DNA from 2 places in the Streptomyces sp. NPDC056169 genome. Region 1 is predicted to be linked to the other one. Evidence: riboswitches for the same ligand, from Rfam matches in the RefSeq annotation. Region 1 holds a riboswitch; the other holds the start of a gene.
What was found. Region 1 has a riboswitch for cyclic di-AMP ahead of ACFC0G_RS12090 (M23 family metallopeptidase). Riboswitches for the same ligand answer to the same signal wherever they lie in the genome.

Region 1 (10,079 bases):
AGAGCTTGGTCCGGAAGTCGGTGGTGATGCCGAAGGCGAAGACGTCCAGGCCGAGGTCGTCGACGATACGGGCGAGCTGGTCGATCTGCTCGGGCGCGAGGAACTGCGCCTCGTCCACGATGACGTAGTCCGCCCTGCCGCCCTGGGACAGCTGGGCGACGAGGTACGCGTACAGGTCCATGCCCTGCGGAGCCTCGACCGCCTCCGTCACCAGGCCGAGCCGCGAGGACAGCTTGCCCTCGCCCGCCCGGTCGTCACGGGTGAAGATCACGCCCTGGAGCCCGCGCGCGTCCCGGTTGTGGGCGATCTGGAGGGCCAGGGTGCTCTTCCCGCAGTCCATGGTTCCGGAGAAGAAGACCAGCTCGGGCATGACAGGCCGGGGACCTTTCGGGTCGTGGGGGGAAAGTGGGGGCGTCGGGGGGTCAGGAACGGACTTCGAGCAGCGGGACGAGCTGCTCCGCGGGGGTCATGGACCCGTGCATGCCGACCATCGCCGACTCGTGGGGCTCGTTGACGGACGCGGTGATCGCGACGTCGTCGTGGGCCGCGGCGACCACGTCGCCGATCCTGCCGTACACCCGCTCGTCGATCTCGTCGCCGAACCAGCCGAGGGCGATGGCCTCGTCCCGGCTCGCCACCCAGAACTGCTCGCCGATCACCTCGCGCCAGCAGGTGAGGACGTCCGCCTCGGCGCCGGGCACGGCGTACACATGGCGGGCACGGCCCTCGCCGCCGAGCAGGGCCACGCCCGCGCGCAGCTCCCAGTCCTCGTCGAAGTCGATGCGGTGCTGCTCGTCGAAGGGGATGTCGACCATGCCGTGGTCGGCCGTGACGTACAGCGCGGAGCGGGGCGGCAGCTGCTCGGCGAGGCGCTGCACGAGCCGGTCGACGAACATGAGCTGTCCGCGCCAGGCGTCGGAGTCGATGCCGAAGCGGTGTCCCGCGCCGTCGAGTTCGCTGTAGTACGTGTAGACGAGCGAGCGGTCGCCGGCGGCGAGCTGCTCGGCCGCGAAGTCCATGCGCTCCTCGCCGGAGAGCCGCCCGTGAAACGTTCCGCCGCTGAGCGCGACCTGCGTGAGCGGGGTCTGCTCGAAGATCGGGGAGGACACCTGCGCGGTGTGGATCCCGGCCTCGTGCGCCAGCTGGAAGACGGTGGGGTACGGCTGCCAGACGCGCGGCTCGGTCCACGGCCGCCAGCGCAGCTGGTTCATCAGCTGGCCGGTGTCGGGGTTGCGCACGGTGTAGCCGGGCAGCCCGTGCGTGCCGGGGTAGCGGCCGGTGCCGACCGAGGCGAGCGAGGTCGCGGTGGTGGCGGGGAAGCCGGCGGTGACCGGGCGGCCCGTGCCGCCGCGCGAGGAGCCGAGGAGCGAGGTCAGGTACGGGGCCTCGTCCGGATGGGCCGCGATCTGCTCCCAGCCGAGTCCGTCGATCAGGAAGACGCAGTTCCGGTCGGCCGGGGCCAGCTCGGCGATCCTCGGGGCGAAGCCGGGGACGCCCTGCGCCGCGACGAGCGTCGGGAGCAGGTCGCCGAGGGAGCCGAAGGTGTACTCGGGCACCGGCGCGGTGTCCGGGGACAGCGGAACCGGATCGTCGGGCCAGCCCTGGGCGACGGCGGTGGGCTGGACCATCAGCGAGTGGTCGCGGCGGTGGCCGCGATGGCTTCGGAGAGCGCCTGGGCGAAGGCGAGGGTCTGCCGGACGGTGTCCGGGCCGTCGCCGGCGTCGCTCACCCGCAGACTGAGGTCGTCGGCGGTGGCGTTGCCCGTGTAGCCGTGGTCGGCGTCGCAGTTGGGGTCGCCGCAGGCGGCGGGCTCCAGGTCGATGCGGGAGACGGCGCCCCAGCCGATGGTGAGCACGACCTCGCGGGGCAGCGTGCCCGGGGTGTACGACTCGGGGTTGGCGACGACACGGCTGACGACGACCGAGGAGATCCGGTCGAGCTTCACGGACTCGGTGGACGTCGTGGCGTACGGCGTCGGGGAGCTGGTGTCGGCGGCCTGCTCGTCGGTGTGGCTCACGATGAAGCGGTGCGGCGTCAGGACGAGGACGGTGACGTGGCGCCGGACCTCGTTCGCGTCGAAGGTGGTCTCCTGGTGCACCACGTACGACGCCACGGCCTCGCCGCCGACGGCGGCCTCCACCGCCTCGGCCACGAGGGCCGGGTAGTAGCCGCTGCGCTCGATCGCCGCGCGCAGCCCCTGGGTCGTCGTACCGCTCTTCGCCATGGACTCCATCCTACGGGGCCCTGGGCCCCCTCAGATCCTCAGTAACTCGGCAGGCGGCGCGGGCCGAGGTCCGTCCGGGGCGGGGGCGGGGCCAGCCGGACGGTGGCCCCGAGGACGGAGAGTCCGCCCGGGGCCACGACGACCGGCTCCAGGGAGACCGCCACCACCTCCGGGTGGTCGTCGACGAGCCGGGAGACCCTGAGGAGGAGTTCCTCCAGGGCGGGGGCGTCGACCGGGGCGGATCCGCGCCAGCCGAAGAGCAGCGGAGCGGTGCGGATCGAACGGACGAGCTCGGCGACGTCCCGGTCGGTGGCCGGGACCAGCCGGTGGGCCGTGTCGCCGAGGAGCTCGGAGGCCGCGCCGGAGAGCCCGAAGGAGAGGACGGCTCCGACGGCGGGGTCGATGGCGGAGCGGACCAGGGTGTCGACGCCCCGGGGCACCATCGCCTGGACGACGGGCTGGAGCTCCTCGGGCTTGCCGAGGACCTCGGTCACCTCGGCGTAGGCGGTACGGAGCTGCTCCTCGGTGGCCAGGTCCAGCCGGACGCCGCCGAGGTCGGGGCGGTGGCGCAGGTGGGGCGCGGTCGTCTTGAGCGCGACGGGGTAGCCGAGGCGGCGGGCGGCGGCGACGGCCTCGTCGGGGGTGGGTGCGGGGAGCGTGGGCAGGACGGTGATCCCGTACCGCGAGAGCAGCTCCCCCGCGTCCGCGGTGTCGAGGGTCACACCCCGCGCGTCCGCGTCGCCGCCGGCGCCGAGCACGCGCTCGATGAGCGCGGCGGCCCCGCCCTCGTCGATGTCCTCGTACTCGGGCACGCGCCCGGGCTCGGCGGCCTGCCGCCGCCACTGCCCGTACCGCACGGCCTCGGCCAACGCCCGCACGGCCCGCTCGGCGGCGGGATAGGCGGGAATGGTCGCCTGCGGGTCGGTGGGCGGGGGGACTGCGGAGCCGGGGGCGGTCGGGTCGGCGGAGCCGGGGGCGGCCCCCTCGGTGGCCGGCGTGGCCCTGTCGGTTCCGGCATCGCCGGTCGCCGTGCTGGTCGCCGGGCCGGTCGTGCGGGCGTTGGGCGCGCCGTCCGCCGCTCCGGTCACCGCTCCGTCCGCCGCCGGACGGGCCGGAGTCGACACCGTACGGCTCCCCGTCGGCGCCGGCCGGGTGCTCGTCGCGACCGCGAGGGCCTCCGCGAGGCCGCCCATCTCGACGTGGACGACGACGACGGGCTTCGCCGGGGCGGGGACGGACGCGACGGCCTCGCGCAGGGAGGCCGCGAGGACCTCCCCGTCGCCGGACTCGGTGGCACCGTTCTCCCCGACCCACGGGATCGCGGTCACCACGACCGCGTCGGACGTCTCGTCCGCGAGCGCCGCCGCCAGCGCGTCCCGGAAGTCCGTCGGGCCCGCCGCGGTCGTCAGGTCGAGCGGCCGCAGCGGACGCAGCCCCTCGGTCAGGCACGCGTCGTACGTGAGGAGGCCGAGCGACTCGGAGTTGCCGAGGATCGCGACCCTGGGCCCGGCCGGCAGCGGCTGGGCGGCGAGGAGCAGTCCGGCGTCCACGAGTTCGGTGACCGTGTCGACGCGGATCACCCCGGCCTGGCGCAGCAGCGCGGAGACCGTGGCGTGCGGGATGCGGGTGACGGGCACCCGGTGGCCGGGCGGCGCGCTGCCGCTGTGCCGGGCGCCCTTGACGACCACGACGGGTTTGACCGCGGCGGTGCGGCGGGCCAGCCGGGTGAACTTCCGGGGGTTGCCGATCGACTCCAGATAGAGGAGGACGACGTCCGTCCCCGGGTCGTCGTACCAGTGCTGGAGGAAGTCGTTGCCGGAGACGTCGGCGCGGTTGCCGGCCGAGATGAAGGAGGAGAGCCCCGCGCCGTGCCGGTGGAGCCCGGCGAGGAGCGCGATCCCGATCGCGCCGGACTGGGTGAAGAGCCCGATCCGCCCGGCGGCCGGCATGTGGGGGGCGAGCGAGGCGTTGAGCCGGACGTCCTCGGAGGTGTTGATGATCCCGAAGGCGTTGGGCCCGATGATCCGCATCCCGTACGAGCGGGCCTGCCGTACGAGCTGGCGCTGCCGCTCCCGGCCGGCCGGGCCGCTCTCCGCGTACCCGGCGGAGAGGACGACGAGGCCCCGCACCCCGTGCTCGCCGCAGTCGGCGACGACCTCCGGCACCCGCTCGGCGGGGACCGCGACGATCGCCAGGTCCACCGGTTCGCCGATGGCGCCGACGGAGGGGTGGGCGGGGATGCCGTCGAGCTCGGCGGGCCCGTCGGTGAGCGCGGCGTTCACCGCGTGGACGCGGCCGGTGAAGCCGGCGCCGAGGAGGTTGCGGAGGACGGTCCGGCCGACGCCGCCGGGTGCGCGCCCGGCGCCGACGACGACGACGGACCGGGGGGTGAGGAGCCGCTGGACTGATCGCGCCTCCGCCCGCTGCTCCCGCGCGCGCTGGACGGCGAGGGAGCGGACGGTCGGTTCGAGGTCGAGGTGGAGCCGTACGGAGCCGTCCTCGAAGCTCCGCTTCTGGGTGTAGCCCGCGTCGGTGAAGACCTTGATCATCTTGTTGTTGGCGGGGAGCACCTCCGCGGCGAAGCGCCGGATGTCCCGCTCGCGCGCGACCGCCGCGATGTGTTCGAGGAGGGCGGAGGCGACTCCGCGCCCCTGGTGCGCGTCCTGGACGAGGAAGGCGACCTCGGCCTCGTCGGCCGGTCCCGAGGCAGGCATGCCCCGGTCGTCGATGCGGTCGTAGCGGACGGTGGCGATGAACTCCCCGCCCACGGTCGCGGCGAGACCCACCCGGTCGACGAAGTCGTGATGGGTGAACCGGTGGACGTCCTTGGCGGAGAGCCGGGGGTAGGGCGCGAAGAAGCGGTAGTACTTCGACTCGTCCGACACCTGCTCGTAGAAGCTGACCAGCCGGTCGGCGTCATCGGCGGTGATGGGCCTGATGCGCGCGGTGCCGCCGTCCCGGAGCACCACGTCGGCCTCCCAGTGATCGGGATAGGCGTGCTCCGGTGATGCCGGTCGATCCGCCGCTTCCGACTGCTCCGACGCGCTCTGCATGGGGCCAGCCTACGGCCGGTGTACGACACCGGCACCGGTCGCGCGGCAGGGGCGTGCCGTGCAAGGTGGGGAGGACCGAAAGGCGGTCCGATCCGGGCCGAAGGTCGGCACGAGCACCGCGCGTCCCGTGAGAGACTGGTCTAGACAACCCGCTTGAGACTTGAAGGGCAACACCATGGCTGAGCGCCGCGTCAACGTCGGCTGGGCCGAGGGCCTCCACGCCCGCCCCGCGTCCATCTTCGTCCGTGCCGCCACGGCTTCCGGCGTTCCGGTGACGATCGCCAAGTCCGACGGCAACCCCGTGAACGCCGCCTCGATGCTCGCGGTGCTCGGCCTGGGCGCGCAGGGCGGCGAGGAGATCACCCTCGCTTCGGACGCCGACGGCGCCGAGGCCGCGCTGGACCGTCTCGCGAAGCTGGTCGCCGAGGGGCTCGACGAGCTCCCCGAGACCGTCTGACCCCGCCTTTCCCGTACGACGAGACCGCGGCCGCCGGAATTCCGGCAGCCGCGGTTTTCGCTTTTCCGAAACTTACGGAAACTCACGGAACCTTCCGGAATCCTCTGGAGCCTTCCGATGCCGATGTTTTCAGGCAGCACAATTCGGCTCCAGCGAATTTCTCTTCTTTGTATACGGTGCGCATGTTAATTCCGGCCGCTCGCCGTGTTGACGACATGTTGCGAAACCCTCACGCGCCCGCGCTCCGGCTTTTTGAGCCGGTGCAGCCCCAGCGAGCGCTCCGCGTGCAGCGCGGTCAGCGCCCTGGCCCGCTCGGCGTCGCCCCGCGCGACCGCGTCCACGATGGCGCCGTGCTCGGACCAGGCCTCCACGGCGTGGGCGGGCTGGTCGACCGCGTACATCCAGGCGATCTTGTGCCGCAGCTGGGTGAGCAGCGCCGTCAGGGCCGGACTGCCGGAGGCCTGCGCGAGCGTCTCGTGGAACCAGCCGCCGAGTGAGCGCAGGTCCTCGCCCTGGCCGCGCCTGGCCCGCTCCTGACCCAGTCTGACCAGGCCGCGCAACACCTTCAGGTGTGCCTCGGTGCGGCGCTGCGCGGCGCGGGCGGCGCCCAGGGGTTCGAGCAGGGCCCGCATGTCGAGCAGATCGGCCGCCTCCTGCTCCGTGGGCTCGGCGACATGGGCGCCGGCGTGGCGGCGGGTGACGACGAAGCCCTCGGACTCCAGGGTGCGCAGGGCCTCGCGGACCGGGACGCGGGAGACCCCGTAGCGTCGCGCGAGCTGCTCCTCGGTCAGCCGCGCGCCCCGCTCGAAGACACCGGAGACGATGTCGTCCCGGATCGCCGTGCATACCGATTGCGCGGGAACGCGCATGTCCGACCTCCGCCTTGATCCGCGAGAGACAATTCGAGCGACGCCTGTTCTGCGTCTGTTCCGCAAGTGTCCTGCGACTCTATTGCAGCAGGCCGGAATTTCCGATGGCCCCATGGAATCCGGCGATATGTTTCGGGCAGCGAAAAGCCCCGGCTCAGTACGAGCCGGGGCTTTTGCGACGCGATCCGCCGGGTGTCAGAGGCTGACGCCGCGGGCGCGGAGGTACGAGATGGGGTTCAGGTCGGAGCCGTACTCGGAGCTCGTCCGCGCCTCGAAGTGGAGGTGCGGGCCGGTCGAGTTGCCGGACGAGCCCGAGATGCCTATCTGCTGGCCCGGCTCGACGGTCTGGCCGACGTAGACCCCGATGGACGAGAGGTGACCGTACTGGGTGTACGTGCCGTCGTTCATCTGGATGACGATGTTGTTGCCGTACGCGCCGCCCCAGCCGGCCTCGACGACGGTGCCGGAGCCGACGGAGACGACCGAGCTGCCGTAGGAGGCGTGGAAGTCGATGCCGGAGTGGCTGCCGGAGGACCAGAGCGAGCCGCCGGTCTTGTACCCGGTGGTGACGTACGAGCCGGCCACGGGGAGCTGGAAGGAGTTGAGGCGGCGGCGCTCGGCCTCGCGGGCGGCGCGCTCGCGGTCCTCGCGGACTTCCTTGGCGCGGGCCTCGGCCTTGCGCTTCGCCTCGGCACGAGCCTCGGCCTGGGCCTTCGCCTTGGCGATGGCCTCGAAGGCCTCCTGCTCCTGGGCGGCGGCCTGGGCGTCGATCCGGTCCGCGAGCGAGTCCTCGGTGATCACCTGCGTGAGGCCGGTGTCCTCGACGGAGCGGTTGTCCGTGTCGGCGGCGAGCGCCGGGGAGGCGAAGGTTCCGATGACGCCGGTGGTGGCGAGCGTCGCTACGCCGGCGATGCCCACGCTGCGGCGCGCCATCCGGCTCGGACCACGATGCTTCCCGGTGGCACGGGTGAACGCCATGTAGGGGCTGATCCTTTCCTTCCTTCTCGCCTACCGGGTTAGCTGACGGGTTCGGAGCAGGAAGGTCTCCTACGAGCCCCTCCGCACATGGCGAAGGCGCCCGATTCACCCCAGGGACTGTGTGGGTCCCCGGCTCCCCAGGCTCGCGCCTGACGGGGACTCGGCGATGACTGTCCGCTGCCGCGACTGCGGCACGTGCACTGACGAACAGCCGGACCGACGCTATGCGGATCGTCTTTCAATCACCAAACAGACACGCCTGTTTGTAAGACATGCCACAGGGCAGACGGTCACCCTTGCCCCCAATCCGGACAAAACGGAAGGCCTCGGCGAAAGCGGGACGTCGAGGCCTTCCGCCGGTGATCGGCGCGGGCGATCAGCCGGTCACGACGGTGACTTCACCGATGCCGAGCGCACGCACCGGCTCCGCGATCTCCGCCGCGTCGCCCACGAGCACGGTGACGAGCCGGTCCACCGGGAAGGCGTTGACCACGGCGGCGGTCGCCTCGACCGTGCCCGTCTCGGCGAGCCGCGCGTACAACTGGGCCTGGTAGCCGTCCGGGAGGTGCTGCTCGACCTGGTCGGCGAGCGTCGCGGCGACCGAGGCGGCCGTCTCGTACTTGAGCGGCGCCACGCCCACCAGGTTCTGCACGGCAGTCTCGCGCTCGGCGTCGGTGAGGCCCTCCGCCGCGAGGGTCCGGAGCACCTTCCACAGGTCGTCAAGTGCCGGGCCGGTGTTGGGGGTGTCCACCGAGCCGCTGATGGCGAGCATCGAGGCGCCGTTCCCCTCGGCGTCCGAGCGGAGCACCTGGCCGAAGGCCCGCACGCCGTACGTGTAGCCCCTCTCCTCGCGCAGGACCCGGTCGAGCCGCGAGGTCAGCGTGCCGCCGAGGCAGTACGTGCCGAGGACCTGGGCCGCCCAGACGCTGTCGTGGCGGTCCGGACCGATCCGGCCGATCAGCAACTGGGTCTGGACCGCGCCCGGACGGTCGACGATGACGACCCGTCCGGTGTCGTCGGCGGTGATCGGCGGCATCGGCAGCGCCTCGGCCGGCTCGCCCGTCCAGGCGCCCAGCGTCTCGGCGAGGACCTTCTCCAGGTCGACGCCCGTCAGGTCGCCCACCACCACGGCGGTGGCCGTGCCGGGGCGGACGTACGCCTCGTAGAAGGCGCGGACCGCGGCGGCGTCGATCGCGGCGACCGTCTCCTCCGTGCCCTGACGCGGCCGGGACATCCGGGCCGCGGCCGGGAAGAGCTCCTTGGAGAGCTGCTTGGCTGCGCGGCGGCTCGGGTTGGCCGTCTCGTGCGGGATCTCGTCGAGGCGGTTGCGCACGAGGCGCTCGATCTCGGTGTCCAGGAAGGCCGGGGCGATCAGCGCCTCGGAGAGCAGCCCGAGCGCCTTGGGCAGCCGGGAGACCGGCACCTCCAGGGAGACCCGTACGCCCGGGTGGTCCGCGTGCGCGTCGAGCGTGGCGCCGCAGCGCTCCAGCTCGGCCGCGAACTCCTCGGCGCCACGCTGGTCCGTGCCCTCGGAGAGCGCGCGGGCCATGATCGTGGCGACGCCGTCGAGACCGGCCGGCTCGGCGTCCAGCGGGGCCGGCAGGAAGATCTCCACGGCCACGACCTGCTGGCCGGGGCGGTGGCTGGTCAGCACCGTCAGACCGTTGGCCAGGGAGCCGCGGTCCGGGGCCGGGAAGGCCCAGGGCCGGGCGACGCCCGGCTCGGGCTGCGGGTGGAAGTCCATGCTCGTCAAAGACACGGCAGCGTCGGTCACTGGTCCGCTCCCTCTTCCTCGTCGCTGTCGCTCTCGCTCTGTTCGGTGGCCACCGGCTCGTAGACGAGCACCGCGCGGTTGTCGGGGCGCAGCCGGGCCTTGGCGGCCGCCTGCACCTCCTCCGCGGTGATGTCGAGGACCCGGTCGACGGCGGTGAGGGCGAGCTGCGGGTCGCCGAACAGCACGGCGAACCGGCACAGTTCGTCGGCGCGGCCCGCGACGGTGCCGAGCCGGTCGAGCCACTCGCGCTCCAACTGGGCCTGCGCGCGCTCCATCTCCTCGGCCGTGGGGCCCTCGGCGGCGAACCGGGCGAGCTCCTCGTCGACGGCCGCCTCGATCTGCGGGACCTCGACGCCGCCGGAGGTCTTGACGTCCAGCCAGCCCAGCGAGGGGGCCCCGGCGAGCCGCAGCAGGCCGAAGCCGGCGGCGACGGCCGTCCGGTCCCGGCGGACCAGGCGGTTGTGCAGGCGGGAGGACTCGCCGCCGCCGAGGACCGTCAGGGCCAGGTCGGCGGCGTCGCACTCGCGCGTGCCGTCGTGCGGCAGCCGGTAGGCGGCCATGAGCGCGCGGGCCGGGACCTCCTCGACGAGGACCACACGCTGCTCCCCGCCCATGACGTCGGGCAGCGAGCCGTCACGCGGGGGCAGCTTGCCGTCGTGGGAGGGGATCGAGCCGAAGTACTTCTCGACCCAGGCGAGGGTCTGCTCCGGGTCGATGTCGCCGA
Region 2 (10,079 bases), on a different contig from region 1:
CAAGGACGTATCTCCCATGCGCAATCCGCTCTCCGGCACGACCCTGCCCGTCGCCGTCCCGACCGTCGGCAACACCCCGGTGCTCTGGACCGACGACGGCTACTGGGCCAAGCTCGAAGGCTTCAACTTCGGCGGCATCAAGGACCGCGCCGCCCTCTACATGGTCGAGCAGGCCCGCCGCCGCGGTGAGCTGCGGCCCGGCGCCCCGATCGTCGAGTCGACCTCCGGGACGCTCGGCCTCGGACTCGCCCTCGCCGGCGTGCTGCACGGCCACCCCGTGCACGTCGTCACCGACCCCGGCCTCGAACCGATCGTCGAGCGGATGCTCGTCGCCCACGGCGCACAGGTCCACGTCGCCGCCGAGCCCAGCCCGCTGGGCGGCTGGCAGCAGGCCCGGATGGACCTGGTCGCCGAGCTGCTCGTGCGCCTCGACGGGGCCTGGTGGCCCAACCAGTACGGGAACCCCGACAACTGCGACGCCTACACCGGGCTCGCCGCCGAGCTGTCCGAGCAGCTCGACCGGATCGACGTCCTCGTCTGCGCGGTCGGCACCGGCGGGCACTCGGCCGGGATCGCCCGCGCGCTGCGCGCCACCGGCAGCCCCGCGCTCGAACTGGTCGGCGTGGACTCGGTCGGCTCCACCGTCTTCGGCCTGCCGGCCGGGGAGCGGCTGATGCGCGGCCTCGGCTCCTCCATCCACCCGGCCAACGTGGACCACGGGGCGTTCGACGAGGTCCACTGGGTGGCGCCCGCCGAGGCGGTACGGGCGGCCCGCCGCCTGGCCTCCCGTCAGTTCGCCACCGGCGGCTGGAGCGTGGGCGCGGTCGCGCTCGTCGCCGGATGGCTGGCCCGCACCCGGCCGCGCGGGACGCGGATCGCGGCCGTCTTCCCCGACGGGCCGCAGCGGTACTTCGACACCGTCTTCAACGACGAGTTCTGCGCGGCGCACGGGCTCCTCGACGGGCCGGTGCGGGAGGACCCGGTCGCGTACGCGCCGGACACGCCCGTCGACGGCTGGACCCGCAAGGTCCTGGACCGCGAGGCCACGGGCCGTACGGCCACGGGCCGTGACGTCATGGGCCCCGAGGCCGCGCACCGGGCGGGGCTGGGCCGGTGAGCCTCGCGACCGCGCCTCCGCAGGGAGGCCTCTGGAAGCAGAGCCGTACCTTCGATCCGGCCGTACGGCTGCTCTTCCTCAACCAGCTCACCATCAACCTCGGCTTCTACATGCTCATGCCGTTCCTGGCCGCGCACCTCGCGGACGGGCTCGGCATGGCGGCCTGGGCGGTCGGGCTCGTCCTCGGCGCCCGGAACCTCTCCCAGCAGGGCATGTTCCTGGTCGGCGGGGCGCTCGCCGACCGGCTCGGCTTCAAACCGCTGATCGTGTCCGGCTGCGCGCTGCGGACCGTCGGCTTCGGGGCGCTCGCCTTCGCGCAGTCGCTGCCGATGCTGATCGCCGCCTCGCTCGCGACCGGGCTCGCGGGGGCGCTGTTCAACCCGGCGGTCCGGGCCTGCCTCGCGGCCGAGGCCGGGGAGGAGCGGCGCGTACAGGCCTTCGCGCTGTTCAACGCGTACTACCAGGCGGGCATCCTGCTCGGGCCGCTCGTCGGGGTGGCGCTCACCGGGGTGTCGTTCCGGCTGACGTGCACGGTGGCGGCGGTCCTGTTCGCCGGCCTGACCCTCGTGCAGCTCCGGCATCTGCCCGTACGGGGCGTGTCCGGGGGCCGGGGGGAGCGGGGGCAGTTCCGTACGGTCCTCTCCCACCGGACCTTCTGGCTCTTCTCGCTCGCCATGACCGGCTCGTACGTGCTGTCCTTCCAGGTCTATCTGGCGCTGCCGCTCGCGGCGGAGGGCACGGGGCTCACGACGGCGCTGTTCGTCGTGTCGGCGCTGGTCGCGCTCGCAGGGCAGCTGCGGATCACGGCCTGGTGCCGGCGCCGCCTCGACCGCGAGCGGTGTCTGGTCCTCGGGCTCGCGCTGATGGGCGGGGCCTTCCTGGTCCCGGTGGCCCTGGGCCGGGGCGTGGCCGGGCTGCTGCTGTGCGCGGCGGTCCTGGCCGTGGCGAACGCCGTGCTCTACCCGTACGAGATGGACACCGTCGTCGCCCTCTCCCGGGGGCGCTGGGTGGCCACCCACTACGGGCTCTACAACACGGTCTGCGGGATCGGGATCACCCTCGGGAACCTGGGCACGGGCGCGCTGCTCGACGTCACCGGCTGGTCGGCGGTGCCGTGGCTGACGCTGTGCGCGGTGGGCCTAGTGTGCGCGGCGGCGGTCGCCCTCCTCGCCCGCGGCGGCCGCCTCGCGGCGCCCCCGGACACCCCCTAGGGGGTGTCCGGGGGCGTACGCCAGTCGGCCCCGTGGAGGTCGCCGCCGGGTGCGGCGGCGGCCACCCTGGGAGGGCGCGGTACGGATCACCGTGGCCGGTACGGACCGGGCAGGAGAGCACAGGTGGGGCACCCCCTAGGAGCAGCGGGTCGCGGGCGGCGGGGCGGCGAGGGCCGCGGCCCGTACGGCGGGGCCCGGCGCTTCCTCCGCGCGCTGCCCCCGCTGATCATCGTGGGCGGTGTCGTCTTCGACGTGCTGACGCCGCCCGCGTACACCGCCGCGCCGCTCTTCTCCGCCGCCCCGCTGATCGCCGCGCCGTTCTTCTCGATGCTCACGACCCTGCTCACCGGGCTCGCCGCCGTCCTCGCCTCCGTCGGCCTCCACCTCTACAACGACACCGCGGCGGGCATCCCGGCCCTCACCGAGGCCCTCACCGTCGTCACCGTCTCCGCGCTCGCGCTCCTCATCAACCGGGTCGTGCGGCGCAGCGGCGAACGGCTGGCCTCCGCGCGGGTCATCGCGGAGACCGCGCAGAAGGCGGTGCTGCCGACGCCCGCCGAGCGGATCGACGGGCTGCAGTGCGCGGCCCGTTACGAGGCGGCGCAGGCCGACGCGTTCATCGGCGGCGACCTGTTCGCCGTGCAGGAGACCCCGCACGGGGTGCGGCTCGTCGTCGGGGACGTCCGGGGCAAGGGGATGGACGCGGTCGAGGCCGTCGCCGTGGTGATCGGGGCGTTCCGGGAGGCGGCCGAGCAGGAGCGGAGCCTGGAGGGCGTGGCGCAGCGGCTGGAGCGGGCGCTGACCCGGGAGGGGACCCGCAGGGACGGGCTCGACGCCTTCGAGGGGTTCACGACGGCCGTCCTGGCGGAGATCCCGCGCGTCCGCGAGGGCGGCGCCGGGACCGTACGGGTCGTCAACCGGGGCCATCCGCCACCGCTGTTGCTGTACGTGGACGGCAGCCTGGACGTGCTGGATCCGGCGGAGCCGGCGCTGCCGCTCGGCATGGGCGAGCTGGCGGCGTGGCCGGACCGGGCCGAGGAGCGGCCGTACCCGCCCGGCGCGACGCTGCTGTTCTACACGGACGGCCTCTCGGAGGCGCGGAACACGGCGGGCGTCTTCTACGACCCGGCGTCCCGCCTCGCCGGGCGGATCTTCCCGGGGCCCGAGGAGCTGCTCGACGCGCTCGTGGACGACGTACGGCTCCACACGGGCGGCGCGTCGACGGACGACATGGCGCTGCTCGCGCTGAGCCGGCCGGCGGCGGGGCAGCAGGAGAGGCGCAGGACGATGCCGGTGGTGCCGCCGGTGCCGCCGGACCGGACCGGTCACCAGGCGTAGTCGAGGAGTGTCACTCCGATAACAATTGACATAACGTCAGATCGTGGGGGTTTGGCGGCGCCTTTCTGAAGGGGGGTCAACTCGGGCGATTCCCGACCAATTCAATGAATGATCACCGGGAACAGCTTGGAATCGGACCCCCCTGTCTATTAACGTTCGATAACGCAGCGCGGTCGTCACAACCGTCGCAAGAGACGGCACCGTGCGCACGCGCCGAATCCTGAAAAGGAACCGGGGAACCACTACTTGGGGTGAATCGGGCCCTTCGCACCCGTGCGACCGTGCCCGTAGGAGACCTTCCTGCTCCGAACCCGTCAGCTAACCCGGTAGGCGAGAAGGAAGGAAAGGAGCGCGCCTCCGTGGCGTCCAACACTCCCGCACCCGAAGCCCCCTTCGATGCCTTCGGTGGTGGTGCGGGTCCTGCCGCTCCGGACACCGAGTGGAATCCCACCGAGGGCTCCCTCCGCGCCGAGAGCCGCTCCGGCGGCCGGCACCGGGTCGTCAAGCAGCGCTCCAACTTCGCCCGCTCCTCCACCGTCCTCGGCGTCGGCGTCATCGCGGCCGTCGGCGCGGGCGGTCTCGCCACCGCGCAGGAGAAGCCGCCGGTCGCGATATCGCTCCCCGACCTCCCGGACCTCGCCGACCTGAACCTCCCGGCCGCCGAGGACCTCCCCGGCGTCGGCGAGCTGTTCGCCGACGACGCCGACGAGCAGATCCGCGACACCATCGAGGCGACCGGCGGGAACGCGCACCCGCTCACCGCCGCCACGTACGTCACCCCGGCAGCCGACACGACGGCCGGGACCGGGACGACCGCCCGGACCGCCCAGGCCACGTACACCCCGCAGGCAGGGACGGCCACGGCCGCCGATGTCGCCGACGCCGGCGAGGTCCTCCGCGCCCGCATCCTCCAGCAGGCCGAGCAGCAGCAGGCCTCCGCCGACGCCGCCGAAAAGGCCGCAGCGGAGAAGGCGGCGGCCGAGAAGGCGGCGGCCGAGGCCGCGGCCAAGGCCGAAGCGGCGGAGAAGGCGGCCGCCGAGGCGAAGGCCAAGGCCGAAGCGGAGGCCAAGGCGAAGGCGGAGGCGGAAGCCAAGGCGGAGGCCGAGCGGAAGGCCGCGGCCGCCGAGGCCGAGCGCCTCGCCCAGCTCGCCGCCAGCTACTCGATGCCCCTCTCCTCGTACTCCCTCAGCGCCACCTACATGCAGTCCGGCTCGATGTGGTCCTCCGGCTACCACACCGGTCTCGACTTCGCCGCCCCCACGGGCACCCCGCTGAAGGCCGTCCACAGCGGCACCGTCAAGTCGGCGGGCTGGTCCGGCTCCTACGGCTACCGCGTCGTCCTGGAGATGGAGGACGGCACCGAGATCTGGTACGCCCACCTCTCCTCCATGACGGTCGCCGCGGGCCAGACCGTGACCACCGGCGAGACGATCGGCCGCGTCGGCGCCACCGGCAACGTCACCGGCGCCCACCTCCACATGGAGGTCCACACCTCGGGCGGCGACGGCATCGACCCGGCGGCCTGGCTCCGCTCCAAGGGCCTGCCGGTCTGAGGCCCTGAAGGCCTCGGGACGTCCCAAGCGGAATACGCCCGGTGGCGCGGAGGGTTGATCACCCCATGACTTCTCTCCGCACGCTGGGCTCTTCCGACCTGCACGTCTTCCCGCTCGCCCTGGGCGGCAACGTCTTCGGCTGGACCGCCGACGAGGCACAGTCCTTCGCCGTCCTCGACGCCTACGCCGCCGCCGGCGGAAACTTCGTCGACTCCGCGGACGTCTACTCCGCCTGGGCCGAGGGCAACGAAGGCGGCGAGTCCGAGACCGTCATCGGCCGCTGGCTCGCCTCCCGCGGCAACCGCGACGACATCGTCGTCGCCACCAAGGTCGGCGCCCACCCCCACTTCAAGGGGCTCTCCGCCACCACCATCAAGGCGGGCGCCGAGGAGTCGCTGCGCCGCCTCGGCACCGACCACATCGACCTGTACTACACGCACTTCGACGACGAGACCGTCCCCGTCGAGGAGATCGTCACCGCCCTCGACCAGCTCGTGAAGGACGGCAAGGTCCGCGCCGTCGCCGCCTCCAACATCTCCCCGGAGCGGCTGCGCGCCTCCCTCGACTTCGCGGAGGCCGAGGGCCTCGCCCGGTACGTCGCGCTCCAGCCGCACTACAACCTGGTCTCGCGCGACACCTACGAGGGCCCGCTCCTGGAGACCGTCGAGAGCGCCGGACTCGCCGCCGTCCCGTACTACGGTCTCGCCGCCGGCTTCCTCACGGGCAAGTACCGCCCCGGCACCGAAGTCGACAGCGTCCGCGCCTCCGGGGCCGGCGGCCACCTGGAGACCGACCGCGGCCGGGCCGTGCTCTCCGCGCTCGACGCGGTCGCCGAGGCGCACGAGGCCGAGCTCGCCACCGTCGCCCTCGCCTGGCTCGCCTCCCGGCCGACCGTCGCCGCGCCGATCGCCTCGGCCCGTACGGTCGAGCAGCTCCCGGCCCTGGTCGCGTCCGCGGACCTCACCCTGACGGAGGCCGACCTGGCGCTCCTCACGGAGGCCTCGGCCACCGCCTAGCTTCGGTACGGGTTGTAGCCGCCGTAGTCCAGGTACTGCGGCGGCGCCCACACCCGGCCCGTCGCCCGCGCCGCGTACGTGAGCGCGGGGGAGGCGACCGCCCGGCGCTGCCAGAGGTGGTGCAGGAGCTCCTCCTCCCGGGCCGGGAAGTCGGGCCCGGCCGTACCGCGCCGGGCCCGGTCCCGGAGGAACGCGAGGGTCGTCGCGAAGGACTCGTACTCGCCGACGGCCTGCGCCGCCGGAGGACCGTACGTCCGGGCGGCGAAGGCGCGGGCCAGCTGGCGGGCGCGCATCGAGGAGAGCGCGAGCGGCTCGGCGGGGGAGAGCCAGCCGGCCGCCGCGTACGCCGGGAGCTCCCCGGATATCGTGCGCAGCTCGCGCTGCCGGCTCCACACCGCGAGCCAGGTCAGCAGACCGAAGGCGGGGACCATGAAGCCGCCGTACACGGCGTAGAAGGCCAGGGGGCCGCCGAAGGTGGCGGCGCCGTTCCAGGCGGCGTGCATGCCCATCGCGAGGAGCAGTCCGACGATCGGCAGCAGCACCCGCCGGAGCCGCTTCCCGCGCGGCGCGAGCGCGGCGAAGCCGAAGCCGATGCCGGTGAGCACGGTGAAGAGCGGATGCGCGAACGGCGACATCACGACCCGGACGAAGAACGTTCCGGCGGTCACCATCCCGATGCCGGTGGAGCCGACCTGCTGGTCCTCCCCGAAGGCGTTGCCGAGGTAGAGGATGTTCTCGGTGAAGGCGAAGCCGGTCGCCGTGAAACCGGCGACGACGACCCCGTCGACGAGCCCGCCGAAGTGCCGTCGGCGGAAGAGGAAGAGCAGCAGGATCGCGGCGGCCTTCGCGCTCTCCTCCACGACCGGCGCGATCACCGTGGCGCCGAGGGTGTCCGCCGAGTCCGGGTCGGCGGTGGCCGTCGCGATCCAGCGGACCGCGAAGGAGTTCGCCAGGATCGCGACGAGCGCGGCGGCGAAGGCGCCCCACGCGAAGGCGAAGAGCAGGTTCTTCCAGGGGCCCGGCTCGACCCGGTCGAGCCAGCGGAACGCGGCCATGAGCAGCGGTACGGGAAGCACCGCGAGACCCAGGCCGACGAGGAAGCCCTGGGTGCCGGTCTGCTCGCGGACCAGCGCCAGGATGACCAGGGCGCAGAGCGCGAGCAGGGTGATCACGGCGACGGCCCGGACCAGCCGGCTGCGCCAGAAGGCGCGGCGCGGCCGGTAGCGCCACTGGGACCGGTCGGCGGCGACAGGGAAGGCCGGCTCTTCGGTGTCCCGGTGCGGGACGGGGGCGAGGACGGGGTTCGACACGTCAGCGACCCTAACGACCCGCACCGACACCGGGCGAAGGAGTAACGAACTCCCTGTCACTTCCTCCGGGTCACTTCCTCCGGAAAAGAAGGTCGTGCACGACGTGTCCCTTGTCCAGACCCTGACCCTCGAAGCGGGTGACGGGCCGGAAGTCCGGGCGGGGAGCGAAGCCGCCGTCCTCGCGGGTGTTCTCGAAGTCCGGATGCGCGGAGAGGACCTCCAGCATCTGCTCGGCGTACGACTCCCAGTCGGTGGCGCAGTGCAGGACGCCGCCGGGCTTGAGCCGGGTCGCGAGCAGGCTGAGGAACTCGGGCTGGATGAGCCGCCGCTTGTGGTGGCGGGCCTTGGGCCAGGGGTCGGGGAAGTAGACCCGGCAGCCGTCGAGGGAGTCGGTGACGAGCATCTCGCGGAGCAGGATGATCGCGTCGCCGTTGGCGACCCGGACGTTGGTCAGGCCGTTGCGGTCGGCGAGGCCCAGCAGGTTGCCCTGGCCGGGGGTGTGGACGTCGACGGCGAGGATGCCGGTGCCGGGGTCGGCGGCGGCCATCTGCGCGGTCGCCTCGCCCATGCCGAAGCCGATCTCCAGGACGACCGGGAGCCCGTCGAACATCTCGCCCAGGTCGAGGACCCGCTTGCCGTCGATGTCGAGGCCCCAGTCGGGCCACCGCTTCAGCATGGCCTCGGCCTGCCCGTACGTGACACGGCTGCGGCGCGGCTGGAAGCTCCGGATCCGCCGCTCGTGATGAGCCCCGGCGGGATCGGGCAGGGGCCCCTCACCGGGGGCGAACATCCGACTGCCCCGCCGCGCGACGGGCTGGACGGGGTCGGCGACGGAACGCGGGCTGTTCTCTGGCTGCTCAGACACAATGCCCCAATCCTACGATCGCCCCACGACTACCGGGGTCCGCCGGGGGAGAGCGCACGGTCCGGGGGACCGGGGGGAGAGCGCACGGTCCTGGGCCGACGGCGGAGCGGCAGGCGCCCGCCCGGGGCCCGTCACCGGAGCGGCCGGGTCCGGGCGCCGACGGTGCCGGCGGCGCGAAGCCGCCGCCGCGGGGGTTCGGGGGCGCAGCCCCCGGAGAAGAAGCCCCCCTGCCCCCCACCAGCCCCCGGCAGGGTTTCGGGAAGGGGCGGGGTGGGGGAGACGAACCGCTCGGCACCCCCCACCCGCGGAGCTACAACCGCGCCAGCGCCCGCCGCGCCACCTCGCGCCCGATCGGCAGCGAAGCCGTCGCCGCCGGCGAAGGTGCGTTCAGCACGTGGACCGTCCGGGCCGCCTCCCGGATCAGGAAGTCGTCGACCAGCGTCCCGTCCCGCAGCACCGCCTGCGCCCGCACCCCCGGCGCCGCGCGCCGCAGGTCGGACTCCTCCACCACCGGCAGCAGTCTCCGTACGGCCTCCGTGAAGGCCCGCTTCGACACGGAGCGCCGCAGCTCACCCGCCCCGTACCGCCAGTGCTGGCGCGCTATCGCCCACGACCCGGGCCAGGCCAGCGTGGCGGCCAGTTCGCGCGGGTGGACGACGGACCAGCCGTATCCCTCCCGGGCGAGCGCCGGCACCGCGTTGGGCCCGATGTGGACGCCGCCGTCGATGCCCCGCGTCAGATGCACCCCGAGGAACGGGAACGCCGGGTCGGGGACCGGATAGACCAGACCCCGCACGAGCGAGGGGTCCGCCAGCTCGTAGTACTCCCCCCGGAAGGGGACGATCCGCATCCCCGGGTCGTCGCCCGCGAGCCGCGCGATCCGGTCGCAGTGCAGCCCCGCGCAGTTCACCAGGACCCGCGCCCGCACGACCCGCCCGTCCGCCGTCCGCACGGCGACGCCCCACGGGCGCCGGTCGATCACGGTGACCTCGGCCCCGTACAGGATCCGCGCCTCCGAGAGCTCCGCGAGCCGCCCGGCGACCGCCGTGTAGTCGCAGATGCCGGTCGTGCCGACATGGATCGCGGCCAGCCCCCGCACCCGCGGCTCGTACTCGCTGATCTGCGCCGGGCCGAGCTCCCGCACCGGGATGCCGTTCTCCCTGCCGCGCTGCACGAGCGCGTGCAGCCGGGGCAGCTCGTCGCGCGAGGTGGCGACGACGAGCTTCCCCGTCACCTCGTACGGAATGCCCCACTCCGCGCAGAACTTGACCATTTCGGCCGCGCCCTCGACCGCGAACCGCGCCTTGAGCGAGCCGGGCCGGTAGTAGATCCCGCTGTGGATCACCCCGCTGTTGCGCCCGGTCTGGTGCCGCGCGGGGGCATGCTCCTTCTCCAGGACGGTGACCCGGGTGCCGGGCGCGGCACGCGTCAGCGCGTACGCCGTCGACAGACCGACGATCCCGCCACCGATCACCAGCACGTCACAGTCAAACACCGGCGCCACCTGTCACCTCCCACCCCCGATAGTGCACTGGCCCACTGACAATCCCGCGAAACCTCACGGGACCGCACGAGACGCAGGTCACGCGGATCCGGGCGGATCCGGGCGGCGCCGGGCCGCAGTCGCAGTCGTCGTCGTACGGCTCCGACTCCGACTCCGACTCCGACT

Region 2: another riboswitch for cyclic di-AMP. It lies ahead of ACFC0G_RS07055 (M23 family metallopeptidase); the one in region 1 lies ahead of ACFC0G_RS12090 (M23 family metallopeptidase).

Annotation. Positions count from the first base shown of each region.
Region 1 covers NZ_JBHJUO010000006.1:283,015-293,093, forward strand. The annotation lists gene ACFC0G_RS12060 (thymidine kinase) at 1-370, opposite strand, end outside; gene ACFC0G_RS12065 (alkaline phosphatase family protein) at 423-1,628, opposite strand; gene ACFC0G_RS12070 (DUF5998 family protein) at 1,628-2,224, opposite strand; gene ACFC0G_RS12075 (GNAT family N-acetyltransferase) at 2,263-5,277, opposite strand; gene ACFC0G_RS12080 (HPr family phosphocarrier protein) at 5,453-5,734, shown strand; gene ACFC0G_RS12085 (GntR family transcriptional regulator) at 5,920-6,603, opposite strand; gene ACFC0G_RS12090 (M23 family metallopeptidase) at 6,799-7,581, opposite strand; cyclic di-AMP (ydaO/yuaA leader) riboswitch at 7,594-7,757, opposite strand; gene ACFC0G_RS12095 (M16 family metallopeptidase) at 7,958-9,325, opposite strand; gene ACFC0G_RS12100 (M16 family metallopeptidase) at 9,352-10,079, opposite strand, start outside.
Region 2 covers NZ_JBHJUO010000003.1:435,668-445,746, forward strand. The annotation lists gene ACFC0G_RS07040 (PLP-dependent cysteine synthase family protein) at 17-1,117, shown strand; gene ACFC0G_RS07045 (MFS transporter) at 1,114-2,328, shown strand; gene ACFC0G_RS07050 (PP2C family protein-serine/threonine phosphatase) at 2,452-3,666, shown strand; cyclic di-AMP (ydaO/yuaA leader) riboswitch at 3,868-4,014, shown strand; gene ACFC0G_RS07055 (M23 family metallopeptidase) at 4,026-5,219, shown strand; gene ACFC0G_RS07060 (aldo/keto reductase) at 5,285-6,235, shown strand; gene ACFC0G_RS07065 (PrsW family intramembrane metalloprotease) at 6,232-7,545, opposite strand; gene trmB (tRNA (guanosine(46)-N7)-methyltransferase TrmB) at 7,616-8,335, opposite strand; gene lhgO (L-2-hydroxyglutarate oxidase) at 8,721-9,905, opposite strand.